Regions from separate parts of the Streptosporangium sp. NPDC000239 genome, predicted to be linked through region 2. Evidence: riboswitches for the same ligand, from Rfam matches in the RefSeq annotation. Region 2 holds a riboswitch; each other region holds the start of a gene.
What was found. Region 2 has a riboswitch for cyclic di-AMP ahead of ABT340_RS12005 (coiled-coil domain-containing protein). Riboswitches for the same ligand answer to the same signal wherever they lie in the genome.
Positions count from the first base shown of each region.

Region 1: linked by a shared signal. The riboswitch ahead of ABT340_RS29470 (NlpC/P60 family protein) and the one ahead of ABT340_RS12005 (coiled-coil domain-containing protein) in region 2 are both predicted to bind cyclic di-AMP.
Region 3: linked by a shared signal. The riboswitch ahead of ABT340_RS04990 (CHAP domain-containing protein) and the one ahead of ABT340_RS12005 (coiled-coil domain-containing protein) in region 2 are both predicted to bind cyclic di-AMP.
Region 4: linked by a shared signal. The riboswitch ahead of ABT340_RS09520 (C40 family peptidase) and the one ahead of ABT340_RS12005 (coiled-coil domain-containing protein) in region 2 are both predicted to bind cyclic di-AMP.

Region 1 is NZ_JBEPEI010000014.1:167,898-175,357, reverse strand. Features, by position in the region: gene lysX (bifunctional lysylphosphatidylglycerol synthetase/lysine--tRNA ligase LysX) at 1-678, shown strand, start outside; gene ABT340_RS29475 (helix-turn-helix domain-containing protein) at 1,302-1,550, shown strand; gene ABT340_RS29470 (NlpC/P60 family protein) at 1,694-2,743, opposite strand; cyclic di-AMP (ydaO/yuaA leader) riboswitch at 2,749-2,900, opposite strand; gene ABT340_RS29465 (amino-acid N-acetyltransferase) at 3,235-3,870, shown strand; gene ABT340_RS29460 (RDD family protein) at 4,117-5,295, shown strand; gene ABT340_RS29455 (histone-like nucleoid-structuring protein Lsr2) at 6,658-6,990, shown strand; gene ABT340_RS29450 (ATP-dependent Clp protease ATP-binding subunit) at 7,256-7,460, shown strand, end outside.
Region 2 is NZ_JBEPEI010000003.1:621,916-629,375, forward strand. Features, by position in the region: gene ABT340_RS11990 (RNA ligase RtcB family protein) at 1-487, opposite strand, end outside; gene ABT340_RS11995 (hypothetical protein) at 804-944, shown strand; gene ABT340_RS12000 (winged helix-turn-helix domain-containing protein) at 957-1,172, shown strand; gene ABT340_RS12005 (coiled-coil domain-containing protein) at 1,467-2,444, opposite strand; cyclic di-AMP (ydaO/yuaA leader) riboswitch at 2,447-2,581, opposite strand; gene galT (galactose-1-phosphate uridylyltransferase) at 2,653-3,732, opposite strand; gene ABT340_RS12015 (DeoR/GlpR family DNA-binding transcription regulator) at 3,729-4,517, opposite strand; gene ABT340_RS12020 (HD domain-containing protein) at 4,600-5,196, opposite strand; gene ABT340_RS42445 (50S ribosomal protein bL37) at 5,295-5,372, shown strand; gene ABT340_RS12025 (TIGR03086 family metal-binding protein) at 5,369-5,959, opposite strand; gene ABT340_RS12030 (FAD-dependent oxidoreductase) at 6,065-7,282, shown strand; gene ABT340_RS12035 (ATP-binding SpoIIE family protein phosphatase) at 7,284-7,460, opposite strand, start outside.
Region 3 is NZ_JBEPEI010000001.1:1,078,910-1,086,369, reverse strand. Features, by position in the region: gene ABT340_RS05000 (hypothetical protein) at 1-709, opposite strand, end outside; gene ABT340_RS04995 (oxidoreductase) at 854-1,726, shown strand; cyclic di-AMP (ydaO/yuaA leader) riboswitch at 2,111-2,248, shown strand; gene ABT340_RS04990 (CHAP domain-containing protein) at 2,264-2,962, shown strand; gene ABT340_RS04985 (ABC transporter substrate-binding protein) at 3,359-4,693, shown strand; gene ABT340_RS04980 (carbohydrate ABC transporter permease) at 4,780-5,748, shown strand; gene ABT340_RS04975 (carbohydrate ABC transporter permease) at 5,745-6,578, shown strand; gene ABT340_RS04970 (GH1 family beta-glucosidase) at 6,575-7,460, shown strand, end outside.
Region 4 is NZ_JBEPEI010000003.1:86,312-93,771, forward strand. Features, by position in the region: gene serA (phosphoglycerate dehydrogenase) at 1-426, shown strand, start outside; gene ABT340_RS09520 (C40 family peptidase) at 952-1,659, opposite strand; cyclic di-AMP (ydaO/yuaA leader) riboswitch at 1,647-1,861, opposite strand; gene ABT340_RS09525 (3-isopropylmalate dehydrogenase) at 2,010-3,056, shown strand; gene ABT340_RS09530 (branched-chain amino acid aminotransferase) at 3,239-4,333, shown strand; gene cimA (citramalate synthase) at 4,784-6,364, shown strand; gene ABT340_RS09540 (heparinase II/III family protein) at 6,425-7,460, opposite strand, start outside.

The DNA.
Region 1 (7,460 bases), on a different contig from region 2:
GCCTACGGCACCTATCTCGACTACAACGGGATCGCCGACCTGACCCAGCGGATGATCCAGCGGGCGGTCGTGGCCGCCCTCGGGCACTCCGTGGTGGTCCACGACGGCCAGGAGATCGACCTGGGGCTGCCGGTGTGGCCGAGGGTCACCGTTTACGGCTCGGTCTCCGAGGCGCTCGGCGAGGAGGTCACGACCGAGACCCCGCTCGACCAGGTCCGCAAGCTCGCCGACGCGCGCGACATCCACTGGGACGCCAAGTGGGGCCAGGGCAAGCTCGTGCAGGAGCTGTTCGAGGAGCTCGTCGAGCACACCCTCGTCCAGCCGACGTTCGTCATGGACTACCCGCTGGAGACCTCCCCACTGGCCAGGACGCACCGGGACAACCCGCTGCTGACCGAGAAGTGGGACCTGATCGGGTTCGGCACCGAGCTCGGCACCGGTTACTCGGAGCTGAGCGACCCGATCGAGCAGCGCCGCCGCCTCACCGAGCAGTCCCTGCTCGCCGCGGGCGGCGACCCGGAGGCCATGCAGCTCGACGAGGACTTCCTCACCGCCCTTGAGTACGCCATGCCGCCGACGGGTGGCGTGGGGGTCGGCGTGGACCGTCTGATCATGGCCTTCACCGGTAAGAACATCCGCGAGACCATCCTGTTCCCGCTGGTCAAGCCCACGGGCTGACCCTTCCTTCCCTGCACCGGGCCCGTTGCCCGGCTCCCCTCACGGCGGGCCGGGCGGCGGGCCCGGTCTCATGTGGGGGCCCGGAGCCCGGTGATTTGATTGGGGCCAAACGGAGGACGGAAACTCTATTTCCAGTGTGTTCGATACCGTACGGTAAACGGCATGTTACGCCAGATTTGCGCCGAATGCCGTAAATCTGGGGCATGGCATCCTCCCATTGCGGAGGGTTTCCAACCGCCACGTCAAGGGGTAGTGAGGCGCTCGGCGAAGCGCGCGGAAGGGCTCCACTTTTTCCGGCGAAATTCACATATAGGTCATAACCATACGGCCGGCCGGCGCCGGGGCCGTGGTCGGCGGGGCTCCGGCGAAACCTTGGTCTGCGAGGACGTGGCGCGCGGCGGGCGCCCCCGGCCACGGACCCTGACTTGTCCGTGACTTAACCATAAAGGCGCCGACATATCATGAGTACTTCACGTAGCGACCACTATGTCAACAGCGCGTGCTACCTCTATGAAGTGTGGAACTTGACGACCTTTGAACAAGCCGTTTACCGTTCCTGACGGGCGACACTGATTCCAGACAACTCACGCCTCGATTAGCAGGTGCGGGGGGAGCGACTCCAGATGGCATATCCCGAAGTGGATTCCCGTCGCGGCGACAGCCTCCTGGGCATGGGCGAGGTCGGCCTCACAGATGAGGATCTCGTGCTGCTGGCGGAGCTGGCCAAGGGCGTCACGGTCGACCGGGTCGGACGCCGCCTCGACATCAGCGGAAGAACGGTCCGCCGTAGACTCCGCGGAATCTGCGACCGCATCGGCGTGGCGACGGCCATCGAGGCCGTCGCCTGGGCGGCCCGCAGACGCCTCATCTGAGGCGAGCCCTTACCCGATGCCGTCCCGGACCCCCGCGTACGGCAGGGGCCCCCTGAGGGGCCGCTGCGGCCGTACGCGACCCGGGTGCGTCCTTCCCCGAACCGCCGTCGGCGGTTCGGGGCGGTCCGGCCGGTTCAGGCGGCTCAGTCGGCGATGCGCACCCCGCCCGCGAAGGGACGGTTGTCGATCGGGGCGATGTGAATGACGTCGCCGGTCTGCGGCGCGTGGACCATGAGGCCCGCGCCGATGTAGATCCCGACGTGGTGCAGGTCGCTGTAGAAGAAGACGAGGTCTCCCGGGCGCAGGTCGCTCCTTGAGGAGATGTGGGTGCCCGCGGTCCACTGGTCGCCCGTGTAGTGCGGCAGGCTGATGCCGACCTTCTGGTAGGCCCACATCACCAGGCCGGAGCAGTCGAAGGAGTTGGGGCCCTCGGCCCCCCACACGTACGGCTTGAGCTGCTGGGTGAGGGCCCAGCGGGCGGCCTCGGCGGCCTTGCCCGAGCCGATGATCGGCACGTTGACCTTGACCCGGCTGCCCCGGTTGCGTCCGGCCTGCGAACGCACCTCGCTGAACAGGTCGCTCTCGACCCGCTTCACCAGCCGTTCGATCTTGGTCCGCCGGTCGCCGAGGTCGGACAGGAGGTTCTTGACCTCGTCGGTGCGGGCCTTGGCGCTGGCCTGCGCGCGCTGGGCGGTCTCGATCGCCTTGCTGACCTGCGCGACCTCCTCGCTCTGCTGCTGCTGGAGCGCGTAGTTCGTGGTGGCCTGGTCGAGGAAGGTGTCCGGGTTGGACGACTGGGTGAAGGCCAGCGCCGAGGCGAGCCCACCCGCCATGTAGGTGCTCTGGGCGAGCAGGGTGGCCTTCGTGCGCCGCTCGGCCAGCTGTGACTCGCTGGCGGCGAGGGTCTTCTTCGCGCTCTCCGCGGCGCGCTGCGCCTGCTTGAGCTTGACCCGCCCGCCGTTGTACTGCTCGGTGAGCGTCTCGATCTCGGTGTGCAGCTTCTCGGCCTGCTTGGCGAGCTCCTGCAGACTCGGTTTCGGCTCCGCGGTCGCGGCGAAGGGGGCGCCGAGGAGCAGGGAGGCGAAGGCGAGCCCGGCGATCACCACCTTGTGCCGCGGCCTGCGCACCCGGTGTTCTCGATGGCGGGCGTTCCCGCCCGCGCTCTCTCTCCCACGGTTGCGCGTGCGCTTCACCAACAGGCTCCTCTCTCGGCCGCCTACCGGGTTAGCTGACGGGTTCGGGCCGGAGGCAGCCCTACCGAGGCGCCGGTGGCACATCGGATTCACCCCGGGGGACGGCTGGAGGGTGGGTCCCCGGTTCCCCGAGTCGGGGATTCGGCGGCGCAGCACTTTACGGGTGCTGACATCGAGGACGGACATTAGTGCAATTGGCGGTTCATGCTCAACCAGAACTGTGAAGCCGGTGGAGCTTTCGCAACTGAAATGTCACGGTCGGGTCACGCAATTTCATGATCGACATATGTGCCACGCCGGGCATCCGCCTCCCCCGGCACGGGGGTGGAGATTCTCGCAGGTCCAGGCCTTCGGACGGGGCCGGTCGAGACGCGCTCGCCGGGCGGCCTCCCGGGGCGCGAAGAAGACGGCGAGATTCATCCGACGGACCCCGCGGCCGAGATAAGGGCAGGCCGTAAACAAGCGGTGACGAGGACGTACTCTGATCAGTCATGGAGCAGGTTGCGCAACAGTCCCCGGCGCGGGCCGTACCCGGCCGGGACGAGGTTTCCCCGGAGGCCCCGGAAGGGGAGTCGGTGGCGGTCTCCGGCGACGTCCCGGAAGGGTCGTCGGCGGAGATCACGGTGCGCAGGGCCAGGACGCCGGACGTCCGCGCCATCCGCCGCCTGGTCGACACCTACGCCGGAGCGGGGCCGCGCCTGCTGGAGAAGGCGACCGTCACCCTTTATGAGGACATCCAGGAGTTCTGGGTGGCCGACGTGGCGGGAAAGGTCGTCGGCTGTGGAGCACTGCACGTCCTGTGGGAGGACCTGGCCGAGATTCGCACGGTCGCCGTCGATCCCGACTGCCGGGGTATGGGAATCGGCCACCGGATCGTCTCCCGTCTCATCGGCGTCGCCGGAGACCTCGGACTGCGCAGGGTCTTCTGTCTCACCTTCGAGATCGATTTCTTCGCGAGACACGGATTCAGGCAGATCCAGGGCACACCCGTCGCGCCGGAGGTCTACGCGGAACTTCTCGCCTCCTATGACGAAGGTGTGGCAGAGTTCCTTGATCTGGAGCACGTCAAGCCGAACACCTTGGGAAACACCCGGATGCTGCTCCATCTGACACCGCGGGGCCACTAGCTTGACCGTGGTGCTGACTGATCGGAAAGGTGACTGTTGTTACCTATGTCGATACGTTGTGCACCAGCAAGCATGTGAGTCTGACATGTGCCACATGCGCAGTCGAAGTGAGGTGACGCGGTGAGCACCGGACAGCCACCGTATCCGCAGGATGATCCCGAGCGCGACCGCACACCGTCGGGGCATCCGCAATACGGACAGAACGCGGGTCGAGCCCCCGGAGAACTCGATCCCGATGTGACAGTCGTGGGATATCGATCGGAGGCCTCACAGCCGAACACCGGACCTGGGCAGACCCAGCCCGGGTACGGCCAGCAGCAGGGCTACGGTCAGCAGGCCGCCCAGCCCGGTTATGGTCAGCAGGCCGCCCAGCCCTCCTACGGCCAGGACTACGGCCAGCAGCAGGGGTACGGCCAGCAGGCCGCCCAGCCGGGTTACGGTCAGCAGGGCGGGACGGGTGCCTACGGGCAGCCCGACTACGGCCAGCAGCAGGGCTACGGCCAGCAGGCCGCCCAGCCCGGTTATGGTCAGCAGGCCGCCCAGCCCTCCTACGGCCAGGACTACGGCCAGCAGCAGGGGTACGGCCAGCAGGCCGCCCAGCCGGGTTACGGTCAGCAGGGCGGGACGGGTGCCTACGGGCAGCCCGACTACGGCCAGCAGCAGGGCTACGGCCAGCAGGCCGCCCAGCCCGGCTATGGTCAGGACTACGGTCAGCAGCAGGGTTACGGTCAGCAGGCCGCCCAGCCCTCCTACGGCCAGGACTACGGCCAGCAGGCGGCCCAGCCGTCCTACGGTCAGCAGCCCTCCTACGGGCAGCCCGACTACGGTCAGCAGGGCTACGGCCAGCAACCCGGTTACGGCGCCCAGGCGTCCATGTACGGCCAGGGGTACGGTCCCCAGGGGGTCACGCCCCCCGGTGCGCCGGCTCCGCTGGCCGAATGGTGGCAGCGTCTGGTGGCGAGGATGATCGACGGCATCATTCTGGCGATCCCCACGGTGATCCTCAGCCTTGTGCTCGCGGCGATCCTTATCACCAACGGCGGTTTCGACCTTGAGAGCGGTGTGATCACCCAGCCCTCGGGGTACGCCCTGTCGACTTTCCTGACCACCATCATCGCCGGTCTGATCTATGTCGCCTATGAGTTCCTGATGTTGCGGCAGAACGGTCAGACCGTCGGCAAGATGGTCATGGGTATCAAGGTCGTCCGGGTGGGAGGCGCTCTGCAGGGCGGTCTCTCCCCCGATGTCGCCATCAAGCGGGCGGGCGTCTCCTACGGCCCCTACGCGCTGAGCGGCATTCCGCTGGTCGGATTCGTGCTCAACATCTTCACTCTGGTGAACGTGCTCTGGCAGCTGTGGGACAAGCCCCTGAAGCAGTGCCTGCACGACAAGGTCGCCGCGACGGTGGTCGTCAAGACCAAGTAGTCGCGGGAAAAGGGACCGGCGGGTTGAACCGCCGGTCCCTTTTCGTGTCCGCGTCCCGGTGCGCCGGGTTTCGTGTGCGCGTTCGCGTGTGACGGGAAACACGCCGGAGGGCGTGCCCGGTAACGAGGGCCCCTCAGGACGCGATGGAAGCGCAAACCCATTCGAGGCGGCACGAGGAGCGTTATGGCCGTCCACCCCCCTCCCTCGCCGACAAACGCCGTGCGCCACGGACGTCACGGCGCCCCCACCCCCAAGGGCCGTGGGATGAACAACTACGCGGTGCGGCCTTTGGACAGCCGTCCACACGGTCTTATGGGGCCCCAAAGGGAGAACGCGCGCCGCGGGGAGTTCGCGGACAGACGGCCGAATGGATCGCGGCCGGGGGAGGGCATCCTCCCGGGCGGCGCCGACTTCGCGTCCCCCAAGGGATTGTCCCGCCACCCGACTTCCCCTTCCCGAGGCTTCTTAGCGATGGCTCAGGAGGCGTCCTGGTGTCACATGGTTGTTACGGAGTCCGCTCCTGTTTGGTGGTTATAAGGTCTACGACTATGTCCTAGATGCCAGACAAGGACGTACTCTTGGTAAGAAAACAAGGAAGATCCGTCTTCTTCTGTCGGCGGAGTCGCACCACGGCCCCCCGCAACATGAAGAGGGCAACTATCCATACGGGTGTTCTTCGCACCGGGGGCATTGTCGGCGGTGAACCCGCCCGAGGTGATCTCCGGCTTCGTGGACGGCCCGTTTGATCTTCCCTTCCAGACCCCTCACCAGGGGCTACGTGAGCAGGAGGCCGTACGGCTCCGCAGTCGCCGAGCCGGGACCGCAATGGTTTTCCGGTGGAGTGATCATCACAAGATCGCCCTGCCGGTTTTTCCCTCCGGCTTTACGGAGCGCAACCGGTAAGACGGCTGGAGAGAAGCATTAAGGTAGTGAGCGGCAGGTCTGTCTGCCCCAGTGACACCCACCGACCGCAGGTGACGCTATGGTCATCCGTGGACGGAACCGGACCGATCGAGCGCGTCCTCCCAGCGTGGCCCGGGTTGTCGCAGGCAAAATTTCCATGGTCTCCGAAAGTTACCCACGGTGCGGAGCGAGGACGAATGAACGAGGTATTGTCCGCGTTGATACCCCCGGTGGTCGTCGGCGGGGCCTTCATCTACGGAGTTGTCAAGCTTCTTCGGAGTGAAGCCGCCGGCCGTCGCCCGGCAAAACGACGAGATCAGGTCGAGTCGCAGAACGGTTGATCACTCCCCGGGCTCGCGGGGCGACGAGAATCGCCGGGCTCCTGGAATTGCCGCTCTCCGATTGCGGGTATATGTTTAGCTAGCGAATGAAACAATACTCCGCGAAAGGATTGCGTAGATGGCCAAGCAGATCCAGGAGATACTCATCGACGACCTCGATGGGGGCGAGGCCAATGAGACCGTCGCCTTCGCGATTGACGGCACCAGCTATGAGATTGACCTCAGCGACGTAAACGCGAAGAAGCTCCGCGACTCCCTGTCGCCTTTCGTGCAGAGCGCCCGTCGTTCCGGTGCTCTGGCTCCTCGCCGTCGTCGTGCGGGTGGTACCCGGGCACTCACGAGGGAGAAGAGCGCCGACATCCGGGCGTGGGCCAAGTCCCACGGCCTCAACGTCAGCGAGCGCGGTCGAATCGCCTCCAAGATCGTCGAGCAGTACGAAGCGGCTCACTAGATCGTTGAATCATGCGGTTATGGCGGCCACGGTGGGGTCCGGTGGCGGCCATGACCGCATGACGCGTTTGAGCGGCCGATAAACGTCGTTCGCTTGCGGCGTATCGGGAACATCGCACCCCCCGCAAGTAGTTGGATGGAGGGTGAACGCCCTGCTCTCGGGGAACGTCTTCTGCGTAGAGCGGTCGCCGGGTCGGGGCTACCATGCGGGATGACAGGGCCCGGATATCCCGGACCTGCCTGACCGCTCTGTGAGGAGCGACGAGATGTTCGAGAGGTTCACCGACCGCGCACGGCGGGTTGTCGTCCTGGCCCAAGAAGAGGCCCGGATGCTCAACCACAACTACATCGGTACGGAGCACATTCTTCTTGGCTTGATCCATGAAGGTGAAGGCGTTGCCGCCAAGGCTCTGGAGAGCCTCGGCATCAGTCTTGAAGGTGTGCGTCAGCAGGTCGAGGAGATCATCGGCC
Region 2 (7,460 bases):
GACGGCTCGCGTGGCCGGGGTCGAAGACGGTCCCGATCCGGGCCAGCTCGACGAAATGGTTGCCCCGGCCGACCGTCCCGAGGCCCTCGACGTGACCGGCGGGGATGTCGCCCTCCACGACGGCCCAGGCCGGATCGTCGGCGTCGTGCTCGGGGTCCAGTGCGCGATCGAGGTCGGGGAAGCGGGCGGCGAGCTTCTCGGGCACGGCGCGCTTGAGCTTCATGGGGAACACGGCGATGCCGCAGCCGATGTCGGAGCCCACCAGGAACGGGTACAGCACGGTCGACGCCATGGCGGCGCCGATGGGGGCGCCCTTGCCGGGATGCAGGTCCGGCATGGCGGCGACGTGCGTCATGCCGTCGAGGGCGGCCACCTGGTGGCACTGCGTGAGGGCGTCGGACTCGATCCAGCTCTCGGGGGAGGCGAACACGGCGACGGTGGCCGGGCCTGCGGCCGTGGACGGCAGAGGGGGGCGTTGTTGCGACAAAAGGCTCTCTTCCCTTAAAGGGGCAGGCTGACAGCGCCGCGGGGCGCGTTGACGCCGTGGCGTCTCGGAGTGGCGGGGCGCTGTCCGTCAGAGCGTCATGGACACGGCGCCATGAACACCACGTTCCCTGAGCCCGCCACGCGAGGGCAAACGGTTTTGCGCCCACCGCAGTCTCGCGACCCGGCCGGCGTACGGGAAGCACGAGGCCGGCGCCTTCATCGAAGCCCGGATGAGCAGGGCGATCGGTAGTGGCGGAGAGTCTTTTTCTGACTGTGTGAATGCTGGTCGGTGAAATCACACCTGGCAGGGCGGTGGCATGGAGGCGTTGGCCTCCAAGGGGCCGGGCGGGGAGAGGTGCCGGCTGGACGAGCGGCGCCTGCAGCGGCTGCGGGCCGGGTTGGAGCGTGGTCCGGCCGCGCACGGATATGTGGAGGACCAGCGCTGGACGCCGGCCTGAATCGCCGACCTGATCGCGGTGTTGTTTCACGTCCGCCACACCTTGCGTGGGGTGTCGTGTCTTCTGCACCGCCTGGGCTGGAGTCCGCAGATCCCTGCGCAGCGGGCTGTTGAGCGCGGCGAGGGGGGTGATCACCTCGTGGGTCGTCGAGGAGTGGCCGGCGATAGAGGGCGGCGCTCGACCTGGGCGCCCGGCTGTGCTGGGAAGACGAGCGCGGGCAGAACCTGAGGCCGCCCCGGGGCCTTCTGGACGTGGATCTTTACCTCGCCGTCGACCGGCGGCCTCTCGACGACCAGTGTGCCGGTGTCGGCCTCGGGCACGCCCCGGGAGCTTCGTGACCACTTCAACCGTTGGCGGATGCGTTGCCGCGCCCAGAGCGCCGAGACCGTGGGCACGATGGCGGCCGGAGGCTCAGGAACCAGCCACGTTTGTGGGCGCGGTCCAGCCGGTGGCTCGGATCCACTCGACCAGGTCCAGGGTGGCCGGCTCGATCGAGCGCACCGCCGTGGGGTCCGATCTTCTCTAGTACATCGAGATGTGCACGTGGTCGTAGTGGTTGGCGGTCACACCGCCCCGGTTGGACATGGCACGCCAGCCGGAACCGGTGTTGATGCGCTGACGCCAGATGACGTACTTGACGCCGAGCCTGTCCCTGTTCTTCAGGGCCCAGACGGCGAGCTCGTCGCCGAGCTTGACGTTGGCCGCGGTGGGCATGGACCCGCCGGTGCTCATCATGAAGTCGCAGGCCCGGCCGAGGGGGTGCTCGCCCCCGTCGTTCGCCGATCGGTAGCAGCCGACCTCGTGGGGCAGCTGGAAGGCCTGTCCGACGGCCTCGCGCATGATCCGCGTGCGGTCGGTGATGTTGTCGGACCCGGTGGGCAGCTGGGGTGCCCAGCTGCCGTCGGAGCGGCGCCCCGAGCCTGTGGGAACGAGCTGTTCGAGCTTGTCCTCGATCACGCGGATGACCTTCTCCGCGTCCTCACGCTGAACCTGCACCGTCTTGGCCTCCTGCTCGATCTGCCTGGAGAGCTGGGCCGTCCTGTCCGCGGCCTGTTTCATGAGGTCCCGGCTCCGGGCGAAGCCCTGCAGCTGGGCGATCTGCTGGGCGGTCAGCTGTTCCATGACGGCCGCGCCGCCCACCTCGGGGGCCGACAGGATCGAGGGAAGGTCGAGGGGGCCGTTCTGGTAACGGATCTGGACGATGGAGGCGACCTCCCTGCCCGCCTCGGCGTAGGCCGCTTCCGCCTGGCGCAGGTCGGCCTGCGCGACCTTCTCCGCCTCCTGCGCCTTCTTCAACGACTCCCGTTTGGCGGCGTACGCCTCGATGAGCCGGTCGACTTTCTTGTTGAGCTGGGTCAGTTCGGCGCGGAGCCGGGACTCGTCGGGCTTCGGCGCGGCGCCCGCCGTTCCCGTGCCGCCGAGGGCGAAGGCGAAGGTGAGGGCCGAGGCCAGGCAGGCGGCGGCCGTACGTCGATGGAAAGCGGGGGACAGAGCCGTCACAGCTCTCCTCTCCTCACGCCGACCGGGTTAGCTGACGGGTTCGGGCTGGAGGAAGCCCTTCCACCGAAGTGGTTCACCCCAGATGCATGGGTCCCCGGCTCTCAGGTGAGGCACCTGAGATTAGGCATATCGTGCTGTTTGTCCGATGCGTGAGGATAGTAATGGTAAAAAGGTGACCGCGCGACCCCGAGTCGAGACCGATCGGTGATCATTCCGTGATAACGGCGCGCAGGCGCCGAGCTGTCTCCTCAGGCGGAATGTCGTTCACGAAGGCCCCCATGGCCGACTCGGACCCGGCGAGATACTTGAGCTTGTCCGGCGCCCGGCGGATGCTGAACAGCTCAAGATGCGTGTACGCCAGGTCCCTGTCCACCCGCACCGGTGCCTGGTGCCAGGCCGAGACGTACGGCATGGGCACCCCGAACAGCCCGTCCAGGCGGCGCAGCACCTCGGTGTAGAGCGGTCCGAACGCCGCACGCTCGGCGGGGTCGAGTCCGTCAAGGCCGGGAACCCCGCGGTGCGGGTAGAGATGGACCTCGACCGGCCAGCGGGCCGCGGCGGGCACGAACGCCGTCCAGTGCTCGTTGGCCGCGACCACACGCTCGGCGGCCTCCCGTTCGGCCGCGAGCACGTCGGCGAAGAGGTCGCCACCGGTGCGCTCCCTGTGCCGCCGCGCCGCGCCGAGCAGGGTCCGGGTACGCGGGGTCACGTAGGGATAGGCGTAGATCTGGCCGTGCGGATGGGGCAGGGTGATGCCGATCTCCGGGCCGCGGTTCTCGAAGCAGAACACCTGCTCGACCCCGGGCATCGCGGAGAGCGCGACGGTGCGGTCGATCCACGCCTCCATCACCAGCTCGACCCGCTCGGGAGAAAGCATGGAGAAGGAGGAGTCGTGCTCGGAGGTGAAGCAGACGACCTCGCACCTGCCGACGCCGGGCCGTACCTCACTCAGGCCGCCGACCTGCGGGTAGGCGCCCAGGTTGGTGGAGAAGGACGGGAAGCGGTTCTCGAAGACGGCCACGTCGTAGGTGGGGGAGGGGATCTCGGTCGGACGGCCGGGCGCCGACGGGCACAGCGGGCACTCGTCGGCGGGCGGCAGGAACGTACGGCCCTGCCGGTGCCCGGCGACCGCGACCCACTCCTCGGTGAGCGGGTCGTAGCGCAGCTCGGAGGCGGCGGGCCTGGGCGGCAGGTCGCGCGTGTCGACCGCGCCGCGCTCCGCGTCGTCCCGCAGGTCGAAGTAGAACAGCTCGCGGCCGTCGGCCAGGTGGGTCGCGGTGCGCCTCATCGGTCGCGGGTCCCGTCACCGGCGACGACCAGCTCACCGACCCTGGCGGCGAGTTCCTCGCGGGCCTCCCGCTCGAGCCCGGAGTCCGTGATCAGGACGTGGGCCTCGGACAGCTCGGCGATCGTGCTGATCCCGACCGTCCCCCACTTGGTGTGGTCGGCGGGCACGACCAGGCGGTGCGCCGAGGCCACGAGCGCCCGGTCCGTCTCCGCTTCGAGCAGGTTGGGGGTGGTGAACCCGGCGCGGGCGCTCATCCCGTGCACGCCGAGGAACAGGGTGTCCACGTGCAGCCCTCTGATGGCCGCGACGGCCACCGGGCCGACCAGCGCGTCCGAGGGGGTGCGCACCCCGCCGGTCAGCACCACGGTGCGGTCGGCGCGCGGCGCGCGGTGGAAGACCTCGGCGATCCGGATCGAGTTGGTGATCACCGTCAGCTCTGGCACGTCGGTCACGAAGTGGGCGAGCGTCCAGGTGGTGGTACCCGCGGAGAGCGCTATCGCCGTGCCCGGCCTGACGAGCCCGGCGGCGTGCCTGGCGATCGCCTCCTTCTCCGACTGCTGACGCGCGGACTTGGCGGTGAACCCGGGCTCCTCGGTCGAGCCGGGTCCCGTGGCCGTCGCCCCACCGTGGACCTTCTCCACGAGACCGCGCTCCGCCAGCGCCTCAAGATCCCTGCGGATCGTCATGTCGGAGACACCGAACTCGCGGACCAGGTCGGCGACCCTGACCCCGCCACTGCCGCGCACCCGTTCGAGAATCACCTGCTGCCGCTGCTGGGCGAGCATCGATCCCCTCCTTAATCCACCAGACTCCAGCAAATTACCACAGACTCACAGGAGTGAATGTTGGATTATGGGGGTTAAGTGCTCACAGTCGCTCAAGCTCGGCATGGATGTTGGCCCGCGCCCGCGTCTCAAGGTCCGCGACGTGGAAGATCACGGGAAGGTCGAGCAGCGAGCGCAGCACCGCGGCCCTGCCCTGCCTGAAGAGCTCGTCGGGGACGAAGAAGTACTCCTCCCGCACCGCCGCCGCGTAGACGGCGTACTCCTGGGGAGAGGAGGCGAGGATCGCCAGGTCGGCGTCGCACAGCACGGCCCCGTCGGCGTCCCCTGGCTCGGGGGCGTGTGTGATCGTGAGCCTGACCAGCCGCGCGACCGTCCCGACAGCCTCCGGTGACATCCCGAGCTCGGGCAGCGCCCGCTCGGCGAGCCTGGCGCTGCGCTCCTCGTTGTCGCTGCGCCGGGGGTCGTAGACGGCGTCGTGGAACCAGGCCGCGAGCCGTACCAGGTCCGGGTCGGCGGCACTGCCGGCGAGCGCGTCGACGTGGTCGAGTACGGCCGTCAGATGTGCGGTCGTGTGGTATTTACGGTGTGGCTCGCCGTACCGGGACAGCAGGTCCGCGCCGAGCCGGTCGGCCTCGGTTCCGGCCAGGAGGCGCCAGCGCTCCATCAGCTTCTCGCTCATGCGAGGCAGCCTAGATCCGCCCTCTTGTACGGCGGGTGCCCCGGGAGGAACGTAAGAGGCGGATCCCGCACCAGGCGGGGTTCACGGAAGGAGGCCGCGTGGGCAAACGAGCGCGTAAGAACCGGGCCCGCAAACGGAACAAGGCCAACCACGGAAGACGCCCGACGTCGCGTTAGCCGCGTCGTCCCCAGGAGGCGAGCAGCCGGGTCTGGGCGTCGGTGCCGGAGGCGATCGGCTGCTGCGCCCCGATGACCCCCGCCTGCCGGTAACCGGCCTCGGCGCCCGCGACCCACGCCGCGCAGGCCTCGACCAGCTCGGGATCGAGCCGTTCGTCGGCGCCGATCGCCCTGGCCAGGTCCCAGGTGTGGATCAGGACGTCGGCGAACAACTCGGTGACGTACTCCCCGCCGGGCACGTCCCCGAAGGAGAGTCTGGCCAGACGGGTCAGCGCCCCCTCCCCGTAGGCGGCCTGCACGGCGGCGGTGGCGGAGGTGTCGAACGCCTTCAACGGGTCGTCGCCGAGCAGGTCGCCGTCGAAGTCGTCCCCGACCTCGGCGGCGGTCCGCCCGCCGAGCAGTTCCGGAGCCCACAGGTTCTCGCCCACCACATGCTCGACCAGATCCCGCACGTCCCAGTCGACACAGGGTGTCCGGTTGTGCCACTGCTCCGGGGTGATCCTGTGAACGAGAGCGCCGAAGTCGTCCAGCGCGCGGCGGTAGGCCTCGCGTACGTCGGTGATCATCATGCCCTCCCAGCTCCTCATTTCGACCGTAACTCCTGGGAGGCCAGTAGTCATCGCGCTTGTCGGGCATGACACCGGGGTGTGACGGACTCGCTCGACGAGCCTCACGATGGCCGATAGTGAGGTATGACGAACTCGCGAGTGGCGATCATCGGTGGCGGCCTCGGGGGGCTGTGCCTGGCGCAGGGGCTGCGCCGGGCGGGCGTGGAGGTGACGGTCTACGAGCGTGACCGCACTCCCGGCGACCGGCTCCAGGGTTACCGCATCCACATCGACCCGACGGGGGCCCGCGCGCTCAACGAGTGTCTGCCTCCGGAGTTATGGGAGACGTTCCTGGCGTCGGCCTCCGGGAGCGGGCGGGACTTCGGCTTCCTCACCGAGAGGATGAACCCCCTGATGGTGATGGAGACCCCGCGCGGGCCGGACCCGCTGGACAACCACCACTCCATCAGCCGGGTCACGCTCAGGGAGCTGCTGCTGACCGGCCTGTCCGACGTCGTACGGTTCGACAGGACCTACGAGCGCTACACCCGTGAACCGGACGGGACCGTGACCCTGCACTTCGCCGACGGGACCACCGAGAACGCGGACGTCGTGGTCGCCGCGGACGGGGGCAACTCCCGGGTCAGAAAGCAGTACCTCCCGCACGCCCGGCGGATCGACACCGGCATCCTCACGGTCGCGGGCAGGTTCCCGCTCACCGGCGAGACACGCGCCCAGGTCGCCCCCCGGCTGTGGCGGGGCCCCAACATGATCATCCCGCCGAGGGGGTGCGGCATGTTCACCGCGCCGCAGGAGTTCGGACAGCGGGACGCCGGAGGCGACGGAGCGGGCGACTACGTCATGTGGGTCTTCGGCGCCTCGGCGGGACGCCTCCCCACCGGACTGTCCGGCATGAACGGTCAGGAACTCAGGGACACCGTCGCCGGGCTGGTCGCCACCTGGCACCCCGACCTGCGAAGGCTGGTCACCGCCTCGGCACCCGAGAGCGTCTCCCTGCTGCCGATCCGCACCGCGGTCCCCGTCGATCCCTGGCCCGCGACGAACATCACCCTGCTCGGCGACGCGGTGCACAGCATGACCCCGATGCGGGGGATCGGGGCGAACGCCGCCCTGCGTGACGCCTGCCTGCTCACCCGCGCCCTGCGCGGCGGAACGGACCCCGTCACGGCCATCGCCGGCTACGAGACCGAGATGCGCGAGTACGGCTTCGCCGCCGTGCGCAGGTCGCTCAGGGCCGCCAGGCAGTTCGTCGACGACAGCCGCCTGGCCAGGGTGGCCTTCAGGGGCGCGCTCAGGCTGGCCGGGCGCATGCCCTCCCTCAGGAGAAAAGCCCTGTCCTGACCTACGGCAGGCGCTGCTCGACCCAGACGACCTTCCCCTTGGCGGTCGTCCGGGAGCCCCAGCGGTGGGCGAGCCAGTTGACGAGGTGGAGGCCGCGGCCGGTGTCGTCGTCACTGCCCGCGTCCCGCATCGACGGCAGCACGGTGGAGCGGTCGCTCACCTCGCACACCAGCGTCGG
Region 3 (7,460 bases), on a different contig from region 2:
CCAGCCAGCCGAAGTAGTGGTCGCGGTGGATGAGGCCGTTGCGGACCAGGGAGGTGCCCAGGACGACGGTGCGTTCCCTCGGCCCCGGTCTGCGCATGGGCTGGGACCTGAGCCAGGCGAAGTCGTGGGTGACCAGTTCGGCCCCCCGTGCGCGTACGGCCCGCGCCAGGTCGTCGGGGACGGGCAGCGCCGTGAAGATCGACAGGCGGCCTGCCCGGGCGGCCGCCCGCAGCCGCATGCCCGCGGCCGAGCCGAGCACCTTCCTGAGCGGTCCCGGGGTGGCTCTGGCCCGGAGCAGGGGCGTCCAGAACCGCCCGGTGAGCAGTTCCAGGAGCCTGATCGTGGCGAGCCCGTCGTCGACGATCACCATCCGGCCGGGCAGGGCGGTGAGCCAGGCCGCCTGGACCTTGCCGGAGAAGGCGTCGCCGACCGCCCAGCTCGTCCCCCTGCGGGGCCTGGGCATCTCGGGCGAGGGCTCGTCGAGTTCGAGCCCGGCCGGTGGGCCGAGTTTGGCGATCTCACGGCGGGTGACGGCCAGCGGGCGCAGCCCGGCCCTGGGCACCACTCGTGCGTGGGCGCCGAGCAGCCCCGCGTGGTGGGCCTCCACGGCGCAGAGCATCTGCAGCGGGGACTCCACCCAGGCAACGGCCGAACCCTGCTCCCGCGCGTGGTCTCGACCGTCCTCCACGCCGGGCGATGACCCGTTCACGACCGCCTCACCGTAACCCGGACGTCTTACGGCGCCGGGAACTACGGGTGAACACACGAATATGCCCTCTTGCGGGTCGTACTCGTGACGATCTACCGTAGTGTACGAAACCGTTTCGTACAGCTGGCCCCGGAGACGCCGATCATGTGGACCGCTGATGACATTCCCGACCTGTCCGGCAGTACGGCACTGGTCACGGGTGCCAGCAGCGGGATAGGGCTGGCGACCGCCCTGCACCTCGCCCGGCGAGGCGCCGAGGTGATCATGACCGCGCGCGACCGGGCCAGGGGGCGGGTGGCGCTGGAGAGGGTCAGAGCGGCGGCCCCGGAGGGACGGGTCGAGCTCAGAGGCCTTGACCTGGCCGATCTCGCCTCGGTGCGGGCGTTCACGGACGACCTTGACCGGCCGATCGACCTCCTCGTCAACAACGCGGGCGTCGCCATGATTCCACGGCGGACGACGGCCGACGGCTTCGAGGCCCAGTTCGGCGTCAACCATCTCGGGCACTTCGCCCTGACCGGGTCGCTACTGCCCCGGCTACTGGCCGGACAGGGGGCCAGGGTCGTCACGGTCTCCAGTGGCGCGCACGCGATGGGGCGGATCGACTTCGACGACCTGGGGCTGGAGAACGGCTACCGCCGCTTCGGCGCCTACTGCAGGTCCAAGCTGGCCAACCTGCTGTTCGCCCTCGAACTACAGCGCCTGGCCGGAGGCAAACTGCTCAGCCTGGCCGTCCATCCCGGGCCGACGGCCACCTCGATCATGCGGCCGGGCGTGTTCACCCGGCCGGTCACCGCCTTCATGCGGCTGGCGCTCAAGGCTCCGGAGAAAGGGGCCCTCCCCTCCCTGTACGCCGCGACCCACCCCGGCGTGACCGGCGGCACGTACGTCGGCCCGGGCCCCAGGGCGCTGACGCCTTCGCCCAGGGCTCTCGACGAAGACCTGGCGCGGCGGCTGTGGATCGTCTCCGAGGAGCTCACGGGCGTACGGTTCGCCGCGCTCACGTCACGCCCCTGACCGGCCCTGGGGCCGGGGGCGACCCCGCCGGGACGGGTAAAGAGACCCCCTCTTGACCCGGTGGAGGAGGGGTCGGCCAAAAGATCTACGTTCACCTGGCACGCGAAGTCCTTGCCCTTGCCCTTTACCGTGCCCGTCGTGTCGCGATCCCCTCTCCCACCGGGGATCGCGTCACCGAAAGGGAGATCGTCCCGGGTGGACGAGGCCCCAGTCTTCCCCCTCGAACGGGGCCCATTCCCAAGCCAAGGCAATGTGTCGGACTTGTAATCGTCTGTCCGGTTCACGTACGTTCAACGAATTCGCGGCGAACGCCCAGACCTTCGCAGGTCAGCGCATTGCCACGACATTGCCCGACCGTGCTCCACCAGGTGGACATCCGCCTGATGGACACGGCCGCCGAATCCGCGAGTCTCGCGGAACCGGGGACCCAGGTCCTTTGGGGTGAATCAGCGCATACGCGCTGTAGGACACTTTCCAGTCCGAACCCGTCAGCTAACCCGGTAGGCGGCATGGAAGCGACGCAAGGAGCAGTACCCCATGGCCAAGCACCGCCTTACCTCCACCCCCAAGACGCACTACCTGGCCCGTGTCATCCTCGGCACCGCCATCGCCCTCAGCGGCGGAGTCGTCGCCGGTGGACCCGCCCTGGCGGACACCCCCGAGCAGACGTCCGCCACCGTCCGGAACGCGAGCGCGGACACCGCCAAGACCAGCCTCCAGACCACGGCCGAGCGCCTGCCCAAGGTGACCGCCCAGCAGGTTCTGAACATCGCCTCCCAGCAGATCGGCGTCAGTGAGAACGCCCAGGGCGGCGGCACCAAGTTCCACTCCTGGTACATGTCCAGTGAGCGCGCCAAGGAGACCACCGCCCGTGACGGCGGCCGCATCCAGGACTACGCCAACGCCCCCTGGTGCGCGATGTTCGTCTCCTGGGTCGGCGAGCAGGCCGGCATCCGCCCCACCATGGGCTGGGACGCCTACACCGTCACCCACGCCAAGTGGTTCAGGGAAAACGGCCACTGGGGCACCACTCCCAAGCCCGGCGCCGTCGTCTACTTCGACTGGAAGGGCGGCAAGGACCTCGACGGGATCGACCACGTCGGCTTCGTGAAGCAGGACAACGGCAACGGCACGATCACCACGATCGAGGGCAACACCGGCAACGGCAAGGTCGAGCAGCGCATCCGTCCGACCTCCCAGGTCGTCGGCTACGGCTACCCGGTCTACAGCGGCTGACCCCATCCCCTCCCTCCGTACGGCCCCCGCCGTACGAGACCCCCATCCGCGGCGGACTCCCCGCCCGCCGCGGCGGTGATCCCCCGAATCCGGAAAGGGCCGTGGCTCCCCGAGCCACGGCCCTTTCGGCGTCCCGTCCCTCCGTCGATATGGGAGCGCTCCCAAAAAGAAGCACATCCATTTTGCGGTCGTTTGAGCCCATAAGTCGCAATGGAAACGGAGGAGGGTAACGGTTGCGTCTCGTCGTATTGACGTCGGCCCACCCGTCGGCCACGCTTCGTGGGAGCGCTCCCAACACGTTGAGGAACCGCCTCGTCGCAGAGCCGCGTCTGTCGGGGACCGGCCCGTGACGACACCTCCCACCGATTCGGGCGAACGACCTGAGAGGGGTCCGGAATGTTGAACCACAGGCGGCGCGGCAGGCTCGCCGCGGTCACGACGGTCACGGCCGCGGCGCTGGCCTTGACCTCGTGCGGTTCCGGCGGGACGGACGGGCCCGCGTCCACGGCGGCCGAACCGGTCGTCGTCACCGTGCACACCTTCGGCGGCGGCGAGAACTTCGGCTACGACAAGGCCGCCCAGGCCTGGAACGCCGCCCACCCCGGCATCCAGATCAGATACCAGAACCTGACCGACCGCTTCGAGGACGTCTACCTGCCCCAGTTGCTCCAGCGGTTGCAGGCGGGCAGCGGCGCGGCCGACGTGGTCGCCCTGGACGAGGGCGCGATGGGCCTGATGAAGGCCCGCCCGCAGTTCTTCACCGACCTCGGGCAGTACGGCCTCGGAGACCGCAAGGCCGACTTCCCCCCTGCCAAGTGGGACAACGGCGTCAACGCCGAGGGCAAGCTGTTCGCTCTCGGCACCGACATCGGCGGCATGACCATGTGTTACCGCACCGACCTGTTCGAGAAGGCGGGCCTGCCCACGGACCGCGAGGAGGTCGGCAGGCTCTGGCCCGACTGGAAGTCCTTCATGGACGTCGGCAGGAGGTTCCAGGCCGCCAATCCCGGAAAGGACGCGCCGCGCTTCCTGGACGGCCCGAACACCCTCTACAACGTGATCCTCGCCCAGGAGGCGCAGAGGAACGGCGACATCACCTACATCGACACGTCCAACAAGCTCGTCATCGACACCAACCCCGCCGTGAAGACCGCCTTCGACACGGTCAGGAGCTTCAGCGAGGCCGGGCTCACCGCCAAGCTGGCTTCCTTCACCCCGCCCTGGAACGCCGCCATCAAGAAGGGCGGCTTCGCCACGATGGGCTGCCCCGCCTGGATGCTCGGCGTGGTCTCCGGCGCCGCGGGCGAGCCGGGCAAGGGGAAGTGGGACGTCGCGACGGTGCCGGGAGGCGCGGGCAACTGGGGCGGCTCCTACCTGGCCGTGCCCAGGCAGAGCAAGCACCCGAAGGAGGCCGCCGAGGTGGTGAACTACCTCACCGGCAAGGACGGCCAGATCATGGCCTTCCAGGAGGCCGCCGCCTTCCCCAGTTCCCTGCCCGCCCAGCGGGACCCGGCGGTCGGCGACCTGAGGAACCCGTTCTTCAACGACGCGCCGACCGGCCGGATCTTCGGCGCGTCGGTCGAGAACCTGCAGCCGGTCTTCCTGGGTGAGAAGCACGCCCAGGTGAAGACCGCGGTCGAGAAGATCCTTGAGGGCATGGACCAGGGCTCGGTCCCCTACGACCAGGCCTGGCAGAGGTTCCTCGACGCCGGGGTCAAGGCGGCCGGCTGATCCGCTTCCCCCACCGGTCCCGTCGCCCCGGGACCGGTGGGGCCCACAGAGAAACCAGCCAGGAAAGCCCCCCGAAAGGCCGATCGATGACCCCGCACGCCGCAGCCCCGGCCCAGGCCGGGCCCGGTGAGCGCCCGCCCGCCGTACGGAGACGGGACGGCGCGCTGTTCGCCAGGTTCGACCTGTTGGTCACCCCCTATCTCTTTGTCTCGCCGTACTTCGTGTTGTTCGTCCTCTTCGGGGTCTTCCCGCTCGGCTACACCCTGTGGGTCTCGCTGCACGACTGGGAGCTCGCCGGGGACAGGATCTTCGTGGGGGCGGGCAACTACCTGTCCCTGGTCGCCGACGAGGCCTTCTGGAACGCGGTGGTCAACACGCTCGGGATGTTCGTCATCTCGACGGTCCCGCAGCTCGTGCTGGCGCTGCTGCTGGCCAACGCCCTCAACAAGCGCATCCGGGGCAGGCTCGCCCTCCGCATGGGCGTACTGCTGCCGCTGGTGACCTCCGTCGTCGCGGTCGCCGTCGTCTTCACCCAGCTCTACGGGCGCGACTACGGCATGGTCAACTGGTTCCTCGGCCTCTTCGGAGTCGACGCGGTCAGCTGGCAGAACGAGAAGTGGTCCGCGTGGATCGCGATCTCCACGATGGTCGACTGGCGCTGGACCGGTTACAACGCGATCATCCTGCTGGCCGCCATGCAGACCATCCCCGGAGACCTGTACGAGGCGGCCTCCCTCGACGGCGCGAGCGCCAGACGGCAGTTCTGGCGGATCACCGTCCCGATGCTGCGCCCGACGATCGTCTTCACCGTGTTCGTCTCGACCATCGGCGGCCTGACGCTGTTCACCGAGCCCGTCATGTTCGACGGCAACCCGACGATGAGCGGCGGGGCGACCGGCCAGTACCAGACGGTGGCGATGTTCGTCGTCAAGGAGGCCTTCCGTGACTTCGACCTCGGGTACGCCTCCGCCGCCGCCTGGCTGCTGTTCGTGCTGATCCTGCTCGGCACGCTCGTCAACCACCTGCTCACCCGCCGCATCGGAGGCGCCGGATGAGCCGCCCAGGGGACGCTGGACCGCTGACGAGGGCCACGCTCGCCCTCGCCGTCGTGATCTCCGCCTTTCCCGTCTACTACATGTTCGTCATGGCCACCCGGACCAACGAGGAGGCGATCGACGTTCCCCCGCCGCTGCTGCCCGGCGGCCACCTGGGGGAGAACGTCGCCCGGCTGCTCGCGGTCGAGGACGCCCACTTCCTCACCGGCCTGGTCAACTCGGCCGTCGTCTCGGTCACCGTGACCGTCTCGGTCGTGTTCATCTCCACGCTGGCCGGGTTCGCCTTCGCCAAGCTGCGTTTCCGGGGCGGGCGGGCGCTGCTCGGGCTGATCCTGGTGACGATGATGGTCCCGCTCCAGCAGATGGGCGTGGTCCCGCTGTACGAGCTCATGGTGACCCTCGGCTGGACCGGCCGGCTCAAGGCGGTGATCCTGCCCTTCCTCGTCAACGGGTTCGGGGTCTTCATGATGACCCAGTACGCCTCCCAGGCGGTGCCGGACGAACTGGTCGAGGCCGCCCGCGTCGACGGCGCCTCGACGGCGGGCGTCTACGCCCGGGTGATCCTGCCCGCGCTCAGGCCGGGCATGGCCGTACTGGCGCTGCTTGTCTTCATGCAGACCTGGAACGAGTTCATGTGGCCGTTGATCGTGCTGGACCCGGACAACCCCGTGGTGCAGACCTCGATCGCCGCGCTCAACCAGGCCCACGGCACCGACTACGTCATGTTGTTCACCGGCACGGCGGTCTCGGTCCTGCCTCTTTTCATTGTTTTCGTCGTGTTCGGCCGTCAGATCGTCGGCGGTCTCATGGAAGGTGCGGTCAAGGCATGACGACGCAGCAGACACAGGATCAGCAACTGAGGTTCCCGGAGGGCTTCGCCTGGGGGGCGGCGACCTCCGCCTACCAGATCGAGGGCGCGGTCTCCGAGGACGGGCGCGGCAGGTCCATCTGGGACACCTTCGCCCGCCTGCCGGGGCGGGTGGTGAACGGTGAGAACGCCGACGTCGCCGTCGACCACTACCACCGCTACCGCGACGACGTCCGGCTGATGGCCCGGCTCGGCCTGGGCGCCTACCGCTTCTCCGTCTCCTGGCCGCGCGTTCAGCCGGACGGCGCGGGGGCGGTCAACCAGCGGGGGCTCGACTTCTACCGCAGGCTGGTCGACGAACTGCTCGGCCAGGGGATCGACCCGTGGGTGACGCTCTACCACTGGGACCTGCCCCAGGCCCTTGAGGACGCGGGAGGCTGGCCCGCGCGGGACACCGCCCTGCGGTTCGCCGACTACGCGGCGGCCGTACACGACGCGCTCGGCGACCGGGTGCGCAACTGGAGCACGGTCAACGAGCCGTGGTGCGCGGCCTTCCTCGGCTACGCCTCCGGGGAGCACGCCCCAGGGCGGCGGGAACCCGCGCGGGCGGTCCTGGCCGCCCACCACCTGCTGCTCGGCCACGGGCTGGCCATGGCGGCCATGCGCGCCCAGCGGGCCGGCAGCCGGATCGGCGGCTGCGTGAACCTCTACGCCGTCTCGCCGCTGACACGCTCGGCCGCCGACCTGGACGCCGCCCGCCGCATCGACGGCCTGCAGAACCGTCTCTTCCTGGACGCGCTGCTCAGGGGGGAGTATCCGGCGGACGTCCTGGCGGACCTCGGGGAGGCCGCCGAGGGGCTCGCTGAGGGACTCGCCGAGACGGGGGACATGGGGGTCATCTCCG
Region 4 (7,460 bases), 540 kb from region 2:
CTGGCCAAGGACCGCGGCGTCACCGTCGAGCTGGTGACCAGCGCGGAGAGCCCCGACTGGCGCAACGTGGTGACCGTCCGCGGTGTCCTGGCCGACGGCCGCGCCGTCTCGGTCTCCGGCACGCTCTCCGGCCCGCGGCAGGTCACGAAGATCGTCGAGGTCAACGGCTACCAGATGGAGATCGAGCCGACCGACCACCTGTCGTTCTTCACCTACGACGACCGCCCCGGCGTCGTCGGCGTCGTCGGCCGCATCCTCGGCGACCACGGCATCAACATCGCCTCCATGCAGGTCGCCAGGGACGCCAAGGGCGGCAAGGCCCTCATCGCGCTGACCGTCGACTCCGCCATCCCGGCCGAGGTGATCGACCAGATCGGCGGCGAGATCGGCGCCGACAGCGGCCGCTCGGTCGACCTGGCCGACTGATCCCGGAGCACGGCTCCCACGGCCGCCGTCCCCGTTCGCGGGGCGGCGGCCGTCTGCTTTTCCGGCCGAGCCTCGTCTCAATATATGAGAAGCCTGCACGAGGGGTGAGACAGATTGCGGAGGGCCGGTTATTATGGCTGGTAATGCGCCAGGTTCTCGTACTTATTACCTGCCGCGGCGAGGCCTGACACAGGGGCGGGCCGGCAACTCGCCGCGGTGTGATGGCGTTCGTCGGCCCCGGTTTCCCGTCGATCCGTGATCCGGATCCGCGATCCGATGAGGGCCCGTGACCAGGGTCCAGGCTCCCCTTCCTCCTTCAGCCAGCTCCGTGCGAACGAGACGAGAAGCGTCATGTACGACATGTATCCCTGGAACCGTCCCGAGGACAACGAGAACGAGGCCGCCCAGGCCCTGCAGACCGCGCTGGACCGCCGCGACAACGGCGGAGTGCCCCCGCACTCCTCCTGAGCCGGGTCCCTCCGAGGCCACGGGCGGTGCGGCGCCCGGGACCGGGAGAGGCGTGGGTCAGCGGGCGAGGGCCGTACCGGCCTGGGTCGACTGCCTGATCGCCGTGTCCAGCTCGGCCCGCTCGTCGGCGAGTTCGACCCCCTTGGGGTCCGGCCGTACGGCTCCCGCGAAGCTGGCGCGGCGCCAGGCCTGCAGCTTCTCCACCTTGACCACGTCGCCGCTGCGCGGGGCGTGGACCATGTAACCGGGCTTGGTGATCATGCCGACGTGACCGAGGTTGTGGAAGAAGACCAGGTCACCGGGTTTGAGGTTCTTCCAGGAGATCTTCCTGGCGAACGCGGAGTACTGCTGGGTCGTCGTGCGGGGCAGCCGGATGCCCGCGGCGCCGTACGCGCGGAGCATCAGGCCCGAGCAGTCGAAGCCGCCCCTGCCCGTGCCGCCCCAGACGTACGGTGTGCCGCGCTTGGACATCGCCCAGTTCAGCGCCTTCTTCCAGGCCGGGACCTTCCGCGCGGTCCCGGAGAAGCCGGCCGGGGCGGGTTCGACGGCGGGAGCGGTGAGCGGGGTCCGGGAGCTCTCCGCGGTGGGGGCCGGGTGCGCGAGGGCGAATCCGGCGGCGGCGAGCGCGAGGAGAGGAGTGGGGGAGGAGGTGGTGAGGGAGGAGTCCGCCAGTGCGACGGCGGGTGTCGCGAGGATGGTCGAGCCGGTGACGATCAGGGTCAGGACACGGGGGTAGGTCTTGCCGTTCAGGACCGTTCCTTCCATAGGGCCGGCCGGGTGAGCTGTCGGGCTCGGGCGTGGAGGTCGCCCTACGGCGCGTGGTGGCGCCGACTCGCCCCGAGGGGCCTCGTGGAAAACGCCGGAAACGTGCTCCGCCAGACGGAGTGCGGCTCGGACGCCCCGTGGACCCCGGAAGTGGTTCCCCGGCTCCGCGCGGACCGAAAGAGGGGGATGGCCTGCGCGAATTAGGCGACGATACGAATGGCCAGGACCTTAACGAAACGGTCAAAAGATCGCAAACAGGACAAACTTTTCAGGGCCTTCCGGGGCGAGAAGTGTCCGAGGGGTGAGATCGGTGGTTCGATTGTCGAGACAGAGCAGATAGGGTGCCCGTTATGGATTCGCGCAATGTTCGTCTGGCCGTCATCCCTGGAGACGGGATCGGGACCGAGGTCGTCACCGAGGGCCTGAAGGTCCTCGAAGCCGTCGGAACGAAGGTGGAGACCACCACCTACGACCTGGGTGCCGGCCGGTACCACAGAACCGGTGAGGTCCTTCCCGAGGCGGTCCTCGACGAACTGCGCGGCTACGACGCGATCCTGCTCGGCGCGGTCGGCGACCCCAGTGTGCCGCCGGGCATCCTGGAGCGCGAGTTGCTGCTCAAGCTCCGCTTCGAGCTCGACCACTACGTCAACCTGCGTCCGGTCAAGCTCTTCCCCGGCGTCGCGACCCCGCTGGGCGGCTCCCGCCCCGAGGACATCGACATGGTCGTCATCCGCGAGGGCACCGAGGGCCTCTACGCGGGCGCCGGTGGTGTGCTGCGCCGCGGCACGCCGTACGAGATCGCCACGCAGGAGTCGCTGAACACCGCCTACGGTGTCGAGCGCGTCGTCCGCTACGCCTTCGAGAAGGCGCTCAGCAGGCCGCGCAAGAAGCTGTCGCTGATCCACAAGACCAACGTCCTCACCTTCGCCGGTGACCTGTGGTCCCGCACCGTCGACCGGGTCAGCCTTGAGTACCCCGACGTCGCCACCGACTACTACCACGTCGACGCGGCCTCGATGTTCTTCGTCACCCAGCCGGAGCGGTTCGACGTGATCGTCACCGACAACCTCTTCGGCGACATCATCACCGACCTCGGCGCCGCCGTCGCCGGTGGCATCGGCCTCGCGGCCAGCGGGAATGTCAACCCCGACCGCACCGCGCCCAGCATGTTCGAGCCGGTCCACGGCAGCGCCCCGGACATCGCGGGCCAGGGCAAGGCCGACCCGACCGCCACGATCCTGTCGGTCGCCATGCTCCTGGACCACCTCGGCCTGACCGAGGAGGCGGCCAAGGTCGAGCAGGCCGTGGCCGAGGACCTGGTCGAGCGCCAGACCGGGTGGGCGAGCCGTACCACCCACGAGATCGGCGACGACATCACCGCCCGAGTAGCCGGCTGACAAGCCGCCCGCACGACCCCAGACGCGCCCGGTGGCTCAGCAGAGCCGCCGGGCGCGTCTTTTTTGTTCGTCTCACCGAGCAGGCTGCCGGATTTTGGCATATATGCAGTAGTTTTCCGGTGCCTGCTCCGTCCCAGAATGGACCGTAGGTGCACTCCGCCACGAAGAGAAGGACCGCCGCCATGACCACCGCTCAGAAGCTGACCTTCGACGTGCAGCTCTCCGACCACGCTCGTTCCACGGCCGAGCGCGAGCAGGTACTGGCGAATCCCGGATTCGGTCAGACCTTCACCGACCACATGATCTCCATCGACTACACCGAGGGGGAGGGCTGGCACGACGCGCGGCTCACGCCGTACGGCCCGCTCAGCCTCGACCCGGCGACGTCGGTCTTCCACTACGCCCAGGAGCTCTTCGAGGGGCTGAAGGCCTACCGGCAGGAGAACGGCTCGATCGCCTGCTTCAGGCCGTACGCCAACGCCGCCCGCTTCAACCAGTCGGCGCTGCGCATGGCCATGCCCGAACTGCCGCAGGAGGCCTTCGTCGAGTCGATCGAACTGCTCGTGCAGACCGACCGCGAATGGGTGCCGACCACCCAGGGCCACAGCCTCTACCTGCGCCCCTTCATGATCGCCACCCAGCCCGCGCTCGGCGTCAACTACCCCTCGCGGACCTACCGCTACATGGTGATCGCCTCTCCCGCGGCGGCCTACTTCGGCGCGGCCAAGGCCGTCTCGGTCTGGCTGTCCACCGAGTACACCCGCGCGGCCCCCGGCGGCACCGGCTTCGCCAAGTGCGGCGGCAACTACGCCGCGGCCTTCGTCGCGCAGCGCCAGGCCGTCGAGCAGGGCTGTGACCAGGTCGTCTGGCTCGACGCCAACGAGCACCGCTACGTCGAGGAGATGGGCGGGATGAACCTGTTCTTCGTCTACGGCGACCGGCTGCTCACCCCCGCCCTGACCGGCACCCTCCTGCCCGGCATCACCCGTGACTCGATCCTCTCCCTGGCCGCCGAACTCGGCCTGACCGCCGAGGAGGGCCGCCTGTCGATCGAGGAGTGGCAGGCGGGCTGCGAGTCCGGCGACCTCACCGAGGTCTTCGCCTGCGGCACCGCCGCCGTGGTGAGCCCGGTCGGCTCGGTCAAGGGCGCCGACCGCGCCTGGACCGTCGGCGACGGCACCCAGGGCCCGGTCACCGCCAAGGTCCGCGAAGCCCTGGTCGGCATCCAGTACGGCTCCCGCCCCGACACCCACGGCTGGGTGCACAAGATCTGCTGATCTCGCGGACCCGAGGCCGCCGGCGACCGGGAGCGTCAGCGACGCCACCCGGCCGCCGGCGGCCTGAACCCATGAACTCCCCCGGCCGCGCCCGCGGGCGCGCCGTCGGGCCATGTGGCGTGCGCGCGTGGGCACCGCCCCACGGCCGGATCCGGGAAAGTCGCCTTCGGGTGGCCGTTCCCGCTGGTCAGAGCTGTCTCCGCGAACGGTTTCCGGGCGCGCCGGCGGGACGGGCGTTCCAGATCCTGAGATCAATGTGTCAAGTGGTGGTTGGGTGTGGCAGACTCCAAGACACCATGTTCTACGGTCTGCTCATTATCGGCAGGCGCGCTGGCTGAAAAAGGACACCGCCAGCGCGCAGACCTCTCACGTCCGTGAGGGGTTTTTTTGTTTCTCGGAGCCGAGAGAGCGCGCGGCGAATCACATCGAAACCCCGCGAAGGAGACTGATATGGCCGACGACCGCTTCCACGTGTACGACACGACACTCCGTGACGGTGCCCAGCAGGAGGGCCTCAACCTCACGGTCGTGGACAAGCTGGCCATCGCCCGCCACCTGGACAGCCTGGGCGTCGGCTTCATCGAAGGCGGTTGGCCGGGAGCCAACCCCAAGGACACAGAGTTCTTCAGACGGGCTCGAACAGAGCTCGATCTGAAGCACGCGCAGCTAGCCGCGTTCGGCGCGACCCGCCGAGCAGGTGTCAAGGCCGCCGACGACCCGTTGGTCGCCGCGCTGCGCGAATCCGGCGCGCCGGTCGTGACCCTTGTCGCCAAGAGTCACGACCGGCACGTGGAGCTGGCCCTTCGCACGACTCTCCAGGAGAACCTCGCGATGATCCGCGACACGGTCTCTCACCTTCGTGCGGAGGGCCAGCGAGTCTTCCTCGACGCCGAGCACTTCTTCGACGGCTACAAGTCCAACCCAGCCTACGCGCTCGAAGTCCTGCGCACCGCCGCCGAGGCGGGGGCCTCGGTCATCGCCCTGTGCGACACCAACGGCGGCATGCTCCCCGACGAACTCGCCGAGGTCGTCGCCGCCGCCGTCGCGACCACGGCCAGGATCGGCATCCACTGCCACGACGACACCGGCTGCGCGGTGGCCAACACCCTGGCCGCGGTGAAGGCGGGCGCCACCCACGTACAGGGCTGCGCCAACGGCTACGGTGAGCGCTCGGGCAACGCCAACCTGTTCACCGTGGTCGCCAACCTCCAGCTCAAGCGGGGCTTCGACCTCGTCCCGAAGGAGGCGCTGGCCGACATGACCCGCGTCGCGCACGCCATCACCGAGGTCACCAACGTCACCCCGAACTCCCACGCCCCCTACGTGGGTGTCTCCGCCTTCGCTCACAAGGCCGGGCTGCACGCCAGCGCCATCAAGGTCGACCCCAACCTCTACCAGCACATCGACCCCTCCCTGGTCGGCAACGACATGCGCATGCTCGTCTCCGACATGGCGGGCCGCGCCTCCGTCGAGCTCAAGGGGCGCGAACTCGGCTACGACCTGTCGCCGGACACCTCGCGCGTCCTCGTCGAACGGGTCAAGGAGCTTGAGTCGAAGGGCTACACCTTCGAGGCGGCCGACGCCTCCTTCGAGCTGCTGCTGCGCGACACCGTCGCCGGTGACCGCAAGCGGCGCCACTTCGAGGTCGAGTCGTGGCGGGTGATCGTCGAGCGGACCCGCGACGGCGAACTGGTCAGCGAGGCCACGGTCAAGCTGCACGCCAAGGGCGAGCGGATCGTCTCGACCGGTGAGGGCAACGGCCCGGTCAACGCCCTGGACAAGGCCGTACGGCTCGGCCTGGAGAAGCTCTACCCCGAGCTCGCGGCCGTCGAGCTGATCGACTTCAAGGTGCGCATCCTTGAGGGCACCCACGGCACGGACGCCGTGACCAGGGTCCTCATCACGTCGAGCGACGAGACCGGTGAGTGGGCGACCGTCGGCGTCGACGAGAACATCATCGAGGCCTCCTGGCAGGCCCTTGAGCAGGCGGTCACCTACGGCCTGCTCAGGGCGGGCCACATCGCCGACTGACCTCACAACCGAGGGGTACGGCCTGGGCCGTACCCCTCGCCGGACGGGCGGAGAGCGAGGTCAGGACAGGTTGGCGCCCGAGACCTTGAAGCTGACCCGACCCTCGGAGGTCTGCAGCCGCACCCTGCCGGCCGAGCAGGAGACCTCGGGGGAGGCGGTTCCCGGCACCACGACGGTGAGCAGCGCGCCCTCCGTGGCGGGGGACAGGACCGCGGGAGCGGCCTGCTTGTTCAGATAGGTGGGAGAGACCCAGCCCTGGAAGGGGTTCTGCTGGCCGGAGACCACCCGCTGCCCGCCGACCGGCTTGCAGGAGGGCATGGACAGCTGGACCAGCGTCGCCTTCCAGCCGGACTTGTCCTTGACCACGACCCGGCCGCCGCCGTTGGAGACCAGGGACATTTCACGGGCGAAGTGCCAGACGTTGCTCACCTTGGAGCCCCGGGGCACGGTGTCCAGCACCGCCATCACGTCATCGCCGTGGTTGACCAGCACCGACCGGGTCCTCGGCACGCCGTAGGCCCTGTCGGTCAGCCGGTAACTCTGCCTGTCCTGCCCGACCGAGGACTTGCTCAGGGCGCTGGCCGTCTTGGGACGGAACCGGGCACCGACCACGGCGGGGGTGTTGTGCGCCTCCGGCGACATCGTCCAACGCCGGTAGGGGGTCTTCTCGTAGGAGTCGAAGCCCACGTCGACCAGGACGTCACGGCCCTGCGCGTAGTAGGTCACACCCAGGTGGTCCTCATGGCCGTGGAACCTCAGGGCCGGGCCGAACCGGATCGAGTAGAACGCCGACTCCGGCTTGCCCCAGGCGGTGCGCCCGTAGACATAGCCGTTGCCGAAGACCCGGACCGTCTTCTTGGGGTGGTCGTAACCCGAGGGCTGTACGTCTGCGCCACCGTCGCCGATCGGGACCATGAACCCGTTCGGCTGCGTCGAGTGGGCGATGAAGTCCTCAAGAGACTCCCACCGGGAGCGGATCTCGCCGGGAACCTTCCTGCCGCACTCCTCGATGCGCTCCATCGCGAGCTTGAGCCGGTCGTAGACGTAGATCGCGTACCGGGGGGCCTGCTCACGCAGCACCCCCTGGGAGTCGATG